2 linked regions of the Oharaeibacter diazotrophicus genome follow. The protein of the gene in region 2 interacts with the protein of the main gene of each other region in a pairwise test. Links are inferred from orthologs where the notes say so. Each region holds a gene or a part of one and is shown on either strand. Other genes may lie near its edges.

Region 1 (2,827 bases), on a different replicon or contig from region 2:
CGCGGCGGCGTCGACGCCGGTCACGGCCGGGGACTGAGGAGCGCGGAAGGCCGCGCCCTCGGAAGAGAGTGCCATGTTCAGGGGGAATACCTCGTGTTCGGTCCGGTGTCGGTCGTCATGCGCTTCCGGGTGCCGGTAGCCGGCGGTGGAATCCTGCAGCGTCCCCGATGCCGCGGGGACTTCGCCCCGCCAGACTACATTGGGCCCGTCGGGCGACGTTTTCAAGACGCGTCCTCGCGCGGGAGGGCCGCGAATCGCGCAAGGCGTGCACGCAGCATGGTCGAGGACAGCGGCACGCGTGCTCCGGTGAGGAACACCCAGGCCGGCGGCGCGTGCCGGGCGAGCCGGGCGGCGTCGCGTTCGCGCAGGCGGGCGGCGGCGAAGCTGCGCGCCGCCCGGCCCGACAGCGCCCGGAAGGTCGAGCCGGGCCGGTCGATCACCGCCACCGGCACCAGGGCGGCGATCTCGCGCCAGCCGCCCCAGCGGTGGAAGCCGGCCCAGTTGTCGGCACCGATCACCAGCACGAAGCGGACGGCGGGATAGAGCCGGGTCAGCCGGCGCAGGAGGTCGACGGTGTAGCGGGTGCCGAGACGGGCCTCGAGGTCGGTGACGACGGCGCGGCCGCGGCCGGCGACCTTGACGACGGCGGCGAGCCGCTCGGCGATCGGCGGCAGCGCGCCGGTGTCCTTCAGCGGGTTGCCGGGGGTGACCAACCACCAGATCCGGTCGAGCCCGAGCCGGGCGAGCGCCATGTCGGCCGCGTGGCGGTGGCCGGCGTGCGGCGGGTCGAAGGATCCGCCGAACAGTCCGACCGTCTCGCCGGGGAAGGCCGGCGGCAGTCGCGGACGGGCCGACGTCACGGACGCAGCTGGCCGTTGCCGCGGACGCGGTACTTGAACGAGGTCAGTTGCTCGACGCCGACCGGCCCGCGCGCGTGCATCTTGCCGGTGGCGATGCCGATCTCGGCGCCCATGCCGAACTCGCCGCCGTCGGCGAACTGGGTCGAGGCGTTGTGGAGCACGATCGCCGAATCGATGCCGTTCAGGAAGCGCTCGGCGGTGTCGGGGTCGGCGGTGACGATCGCCTCGGTGTGGTGCGAGCCGTAGGTCTCGACGTGTTCGATCGCCGCCTCGACACCGTCGACCAGCGTCACCGAGATGATCGCGTCGAGATACTCGGTGCGCCAGTCCTCCTCGCTCGCCGGCGTCGCGGCGGGCCAGAGCGCGACCACCTCGTCGCTGCCGCGGATGGCGCAACCGCGGGCGGCGAGGGCGTCGAGGATCGGTGCGAGGTGGGTGGCGGCGACCGCGCGGTCGACCAGCAGCGTCTCGGCCGAGCCGCAGACGCCGGTGCGGCGCAGCTTGGCGTTGACGGCGATGGCGATCGCCATGTCGAGGTCGGCGGCCTTGTCGACGTAGACGTGGCAGATGCCCTCGAGATGGGCGAACACCGGCACCCGCGCCTCGGCCTGCACGCGCGCGACCAGGCTCTTGCCGCCGCGCGGCACGATCACGTCGACGGTGCCGCCGAGGCCGCCGAGCAGCATGCCGACGGCGGCGCGGTCGCGGGTCGGCACCAGCTGGATCGCGTCCTCGGGCAGGCCGGCGGCGGAGAGACCTTCGCGCAGCGCGGTCAGGATCGCCTCGGAGGAGGCGTAGCTGTCGGAGCCGCAGCGCAGGATCGCGGCGTTGCCGGCCATCAGCGCGAGCGCGCCGGCGTCGGCGGTCACGTTGGGCCGGCTCTCGTAGATGATGCCGATCACGCCGAGCGGCGTCGCCACCCGCTCGATGTGCAGGCCGTTGGGGCGGTCCCAGGCGGCGAGCACCTTGCCGACCGGATCGGGCAGGGCGGCGATCTCGTCGAGGGCGGCGGCGATCGCCTCGACGCGCGGCTCGGTCAGGGTGCCGCGGTCGAGGAAGGCGGCGGTCTGGCCGTTGACCTTCATCTCGGCGACGTCGATGGCGTTGGCGGCGAGGATCTCGGCGACGTGGGCGCGCACCGCGGCGGCCATGGCGGCGAGCGCGGCGCGCTTCTCGGCGGCGGTCGCCGTCGCGAGCCGCCGGGCGGCGGCGCGGGCGCGCCGGCCGAGGGCGAGCATCTCGTGCGCGAGGTCGTCGGCGGTGGGGGCGGCGGTGTGCAGCATGGCGCGTCGGTCCGGTGTGGTCGGGGGCAGCCCGGCGGGGCCGTCAGGTCCCGCCGACCTCGCCCTTCAGGACGAGGTCGTCGCGGTGGATCATCTCGGTGCGGCCGGCGATGCCGAGGATGTCCTCGATCGCCGCGGAGTTGCGGCCGCGGATGCGGTCGGCGTCGCCGTCGTCGTAGGCGACGAGGCCGCGCGCGACCTCGATGCCGGCGGCGTCGACCACCCGTACGGCGTCGCCGCGGCCGAAGCGACCCGAAACCGCGGTGACGCCGGCCGGCAGCAGGCTGCGGCCCTGACCGAGGGCGCGGACGGCGCCGGCGTCGACGGTCAGCGTGCCGCGCGGCTCGAGGTGGCCGGCGATCCACGCCTTGCGGGCGGTGACCGGGTTGGCCTCGGCGCGGAACAGGGTGTGGGTGCCGCCGGCGTCGATCAGGGCCAGCGGGCTCGCCACCTTGCCGGAGGCGATGATCATGGCGGTGCCGGCGACGGTCGCCATCTTGCCGGCCTCGATCTTGGTCTTCATGCCGCCGCGCGACAGCTCCGAGCCGGCGGCGCCGGCCATCGCCTCGATCTCTGGGGTGATGCGCTCGACCACCGGGATCAGCGTGGCGTTCGGGTCGTCCTTCGGCGGGGCGGTGTAGAGGCCGTCGATGTCGGAGAGCAGGACCAGCAGGTCGGCACCCA
Region 2 (4,448 bases):
GGTCGAGGATCTACCCTCCCCCTCGTGGGGAGGGTAGCCGTCGCACGCATGACCCTCCCCTTGCGGGAGGGTCGGCCCGCAGGGCCGGGGAGGGTTCGTGTCCACGGGCACGACGGACAGGCCCCGCGTCGCGGCGGTGGACGCGTACCCCACCCCGCCGGCCTCCGGCCGTCGACCCTCCCCACGAGGGGGAGGGTAGGAGGTGGCACCGTCGCGGCAACTCGTTTGACCCTCCCCTTGCGGGAGGGTCGGCCCGCCGGGCCGGGGAGGGTTCGTGTCCGCGGGCTCGACGGACAGGCCCCGCGTCGCGGCGGTGGACGCGTACCCCACCCCGCCGGCCTCCGGCCGTCGACCCTCACCACGAGGGGGAGGGTGGGAGGTGGCACCGTCGCGGCAACTCGTTTGACCCTCCCCTTGCGGGAGGGTCGGCCCGCAGGGCCGGGGAGGGTTCTTGTCCGCGGGCTCGACGGACAGGCCCCGCGTCGCGGCGGTGGACGCGTACCCCACCCCGCCGGCCTCCGGCCGTCGACCCTCCCCACGAGGGGGAGGGTAGTAGCTGGCGCCGGCGCGGGCCCTTCCGCCCCTCTCAGCGCTCGATCACCGGCGGCTTGTCGAGGCCGGCGGGGGAGAGGGTGAAGATGTCGGCGCCGGTTTCGGTGACGCCGACGGCGTGCTCGAACTGGGCGGAGAGCGAGCGGTCGCGGGTGACGGCGGTCCAGCCGTCCGAGAGCACCTTCACGTGCGGGCGGCCGAGGTTCACCATCGGCTCGATGGTGAAGATCATGCCCGGCTTCAGGACGACGCCCTCGCCGCGGCGGCCGTAGTGCAGGATGTTGGGGGCGTCGTGGAACAGCCGGCCGACGCCGTGGCCGCAGAAGTCGCGCACCACCGAGCAGCGTTCGGCCTCGACGTAGCGCTGGATCGCCTCGCCGATGTCGCCGGTGGTGGCGCCGGGGCGGACGGCGGCGATGCCGCGCAGGAGCGATTCGTAGGTGACGTCGATCAGCCGCGCCGCGGCGCGCTTGATCTCGCCGACGCCGTACATGCGCGAGGAATCGCCGTGCCAGCCGTCGAGGATGAAGGTGACGTCGACGTTGACGATGTCGCCCTCGCGCAGCGGCTTGTCGTCGGGAATGCCGTGGCAGACGACGTGGTTGATCGAGGTGCAGACCGACTTGGTGTAGCCGCGGTAGAACAGCGTCGCCGGCAGGGCGCCGTTGTCGAGGCCGAAGCGGTGGACGAAGTCGTCGATCGCCTGCGTGGTCACGCCCGGCTTCACCACGTCGACCAGGGCGTCGAGGCAGCGCGCGGTGAGCTGGCAGGCCCGGCGCATGCCCTCGAAGTCGTCGGCGGTGTAGAGGCGGATGTCGCCGGTGTTGCGCAGCGGCGCAACCGCCGCGTCCACGTAGGTCACCATGGGTCCCGTCACGTCGCGTAGAGGTCCGGGCCGCCGGCGTGGCGACACGGGATCGCCGGTTCGGCCGGCCCCGGACCCCATATAGCGGTTCTCCGCGCCGGTTTCACCCCGCGATCGCCGCGACCTGTCACCCCGGGAACGGCGCGGGCCGCCCGTCCGTGCCATGATGGGATCGTCGAAACCGGAGGTGCCGTCCATGTCCGCCCGCTCCCTCGCGACCGCCGTCGCCCTTCTCGCCACGCTCGCCGCCGGTGCGACACCCGCCACAGCCGGCGTCTCCGACCCCGGCGACGCCCTGCTCGGCGCCGCGGGCGTGGTGCAGAAGACGCTCACGCGCGGCTGCGTCTTCTCCGGCCTCGGACTGCCGGCGCCCTGTCCGATCGTGCTGCCGGCGCCGCCCGCCGGCAAGGTGTTGCAGGTGCTGAGCCTCGCCTGCGAGGCGGTCCTGCCCACCACCGTCAAGTCGGTCGACGTCGTCCTCGCCGCGCCGAACCAGCCGACGCTCTTCGTGACGGTGCAGCGGATCGCCGATCTCGGCGGGAAGGCGCGCTATCGCACTTTCGACACGCCGACGCTGTTCGTCGCGGCCGGCAATCCGACGGTGTCGCTGGCGGTGCCGGTCGTCGGCGCCGCCGGCAGCTTCACCTGCGGCTTCGTCGGCCGGACCTTCGCGCCCTGACCTCCCGGCGCGGACGGACCTTCGCAGCGGGCCGCGGAGAGCGGCCGGTCAGGCGATCTCGATCGGGATCGCCCGGTCGACCGCGATCTCGTCGGGGCCGATCCGGCAGGCGAGGGCGATCGCCTCGACGCCGCGGTCCCGCGCGCGCCGGAAGGCGGCGGCATAGGCCGGGTCGACGTCGCCGGCGAGGGTGAAGACCGCGCAGTCGGTGCGCTGGACCAGATAGACCATGACGGCGCGCGCGCCGGCCTCGACCATGTCGCCGAGTTCGTCGAGGTGCCTGGCGCCGCGGGTGGTCACGCTGTCGGGGAACTCGGCCCGGCCGGCCGTCCGCATCAGGTGGACGTTCTTGACCTCGACGTAGGCCGGCGGCCGGGCGGGATCCTCGAGCAGAATGTCGACCCGGCTGGCGCGGCCGTATTTCACCTCGCGCCGCAGCCCGGCGTAGCCCGCCAGCTCGGGCACGGCGCCGGCGAGGATCGCCTCGGCGACGAGGCCGTTCGGGTGGGCGGTGTTGATGCCGACGAGGCCGCCGTCGGCTTCGACGATCTCCCAGGACCACTTCAGCTTCCGCTTCGGGTCGTCCGAGAGCGACAGCCAGACGCGCGCGCCCGGCGCGGCGAGGCCGAGCATCGCGCCGGGGTTGGCGCAGTGCGCCGTCACCTCCTCGCCGGTGGCGTCGAGCACGACGTCGGCGAGGAAGCGCTTGTAGCGCCGGACGAGGCGGGCGGTGTGCAGCGGGGCGGGAAACTTCATCGGCGGAACGGCGTCCTCGGCGGGGGCCGCGACGCTAACGCCGGCGTCCCGCGGTGGGAAGGCCCGGGGGGGCACGTCCGCACGGGGTGGTCCGGCGGCGGCGGCGGGCGTATGGGTGGAGCGAGCGCGCGATCCGAGGAGACGCATGGTGACGGACGAGACCAAGGCCCCGCAGCCGACCGCGGGCATCGTGGTGATCGGCGACGAGATCCTGTCGGGCCGCACCCGCGACACCAACTCCGGCGTGATCGCCGCCTTCCTCACCGAGAGCGGCATCGACCTGCGCGAAGTGCGGGTGGTGCCGGACGACCAGCCGGCGATCGTCGAGGCGATCGACGCGCTGCGCCGGCGCTACACCTACGTGCTGACCACCGGCGGCATCGGCCCGACCCACGACGACATCACCGCCGACGCGGTCGGCGCCGCCTTCGGCCGCAAGGTGATCCACGATCCGCGCGCGGTCGAGATCCTGCGCGCCCACTACGTCACGCCCGAGGCGCTGACCGAGGCGCGACTCCGGATGGCCCGGATGCCCGAGGGCGCCGAACTGATCGACAACCCGCTCTCGAAGGCGCCGGGCTTCCAGGTCGAGAACGTGTTCGTGATGGCCGGCGTGCCGAAGATCATGGAGGTGATGCTGCTCGACGTCGCCAAACGCCTCGTCGGCGGCGTGCCGGTGCGCTCGGAGACGATCGACTGCCCGTTCGGCGAGGGCACGATCGGCACCGCGCTCGCGGCGGTCGCCGCCGCCCACCCGGCGACCACGATCGGCAGCTACCCCGCCTTCGACGGCCGCGGCTTCTCGACCAAGCTGGTGGTGCGCTCGCGCGACGCCGCCGCGCTCGCCGCGGCGGCCGACGCGGTGCGCGCCATGCTGGCCACGATCGCGGCCGAGCGTGGAGAAGCCGCGCCGGCGGCGGCCCGGCCCGCGCAAGCCTATTGAATTCCGCCGCGGACGGCGCTTTCTCGCGGGCATCGACGCTTTTCACCGGAGCCGCCATGACCCCCGACGCCGAACCGCTGCACTCCAAGGCCTTCCCGGTCTCCTGGGACCAGTTCCACCGCGACGCCCGCGCGCTCGCCTGGCGCCTGTCCGGCCAGGGCGAGTGGCACGCGATCGTCTGCATCACCCGCGGCGGGCTGGTGCCGGCGGCGATCGTGGCGCGCGAGCTCGGCATCCGCGTGATCGAGACCGTGGGCGTGGCGAGCTACCACGAATACAAGGACCAGGGGCAGCTCGAGGTGGTCAAGCCGGTCAACGGCGCGCTGATCGACATGGACGGCGGCCAGGGCGCCGGCATCCTGATCATCGACGACCTCGTCGACACCGGCGCCACCGCCCGCGTCGTCCGCGACATGCTGCCGAAGGCGCATTTCGCCACCGTCTACGCCAAGCCCAAGGGCCGGCCGCTGGTCGACACCTTCGTCACCGAGGTCAGCCAGGACACCTGGATCTACTTCCCCTGGGACATGGGCTTCGCCTTCCAGCCGCCGATCAACAAGCGCTCCGAGGGCTGATCCCGCGCCGCTCCCCGGGGCCGTTCGACGGCCCCGGGGCGACCCGCGGACGGCGTCCGGCGCCGATGGCGGGAATCG

What was found.
Region 1: the proteins of sfsA (region 2) and EDD54_RS20500 interact in binary tests that used the Escherichia coli proteins (3 or more experiments, as listed by UniProt). The link is inferred for Oharaeibacter diazotrophicus from one-to-one orthologs.

The regions. Positions count from the first base shown.
Region 1 is NZ_SNXY01000011.1:49,435-52,261, forward strand. It holds EDD54_RS20500 (glutamate-5-semialdehyde dehydrogenase), read right to left. Parts: upstream 2,144-2,827; coding sequence 857-2,143; downstream 1-856. Other genes in the region: rsfS (ribosome silencing factor), read right to left, coding at 1-75; EDD54_RS20495 (nicotinate-nucleotide adenylyltransferase), read right to left, coding at 222-860; proB (glutamate 5-kinase), read right to left, coding at 2,187-2,827. UniProt on the Escherichia coli protein: Catalyzes the NADPH-dependent reduction of L-glutamate 5-phosphate into L-glutamate 5-semialdehyde and phosphate. The product spontaneously undergoes cyclization to form 1-pyrroline-5-carboxylate.
Region 2 is NZ_SNXY01000006.1:1,536,856-1,541,303, reverse strand. Bases 999-3,807 are described here. They hold sfsA (DNA/RNA nuclease SfsA), read right to left. Parts: upstream 2,853-3,807; coding sequence 2,145-2,852; downstream 999-2,144. Other genes in these bases: EDD54_RS07260 (competence/damage-inducible protein A), read left to right, coding at 2,998-3,795; EDD54_RS07270 (hypothetical protein), read left to right, coding at 1,614-2,096; map (type I methionyl aminopeptidase), read right to left, coding at 999-1,417. Outside these bases: more of map, read right to left, coding at 587-998; gpt (xanthine phosphoribosyltransferase), read left to right, coding at 3,852-4,370. UniProt on the Escherichia coli protein: Binds to DNA non-specifically. Could be a regulatory factor involved in maltose metabolism.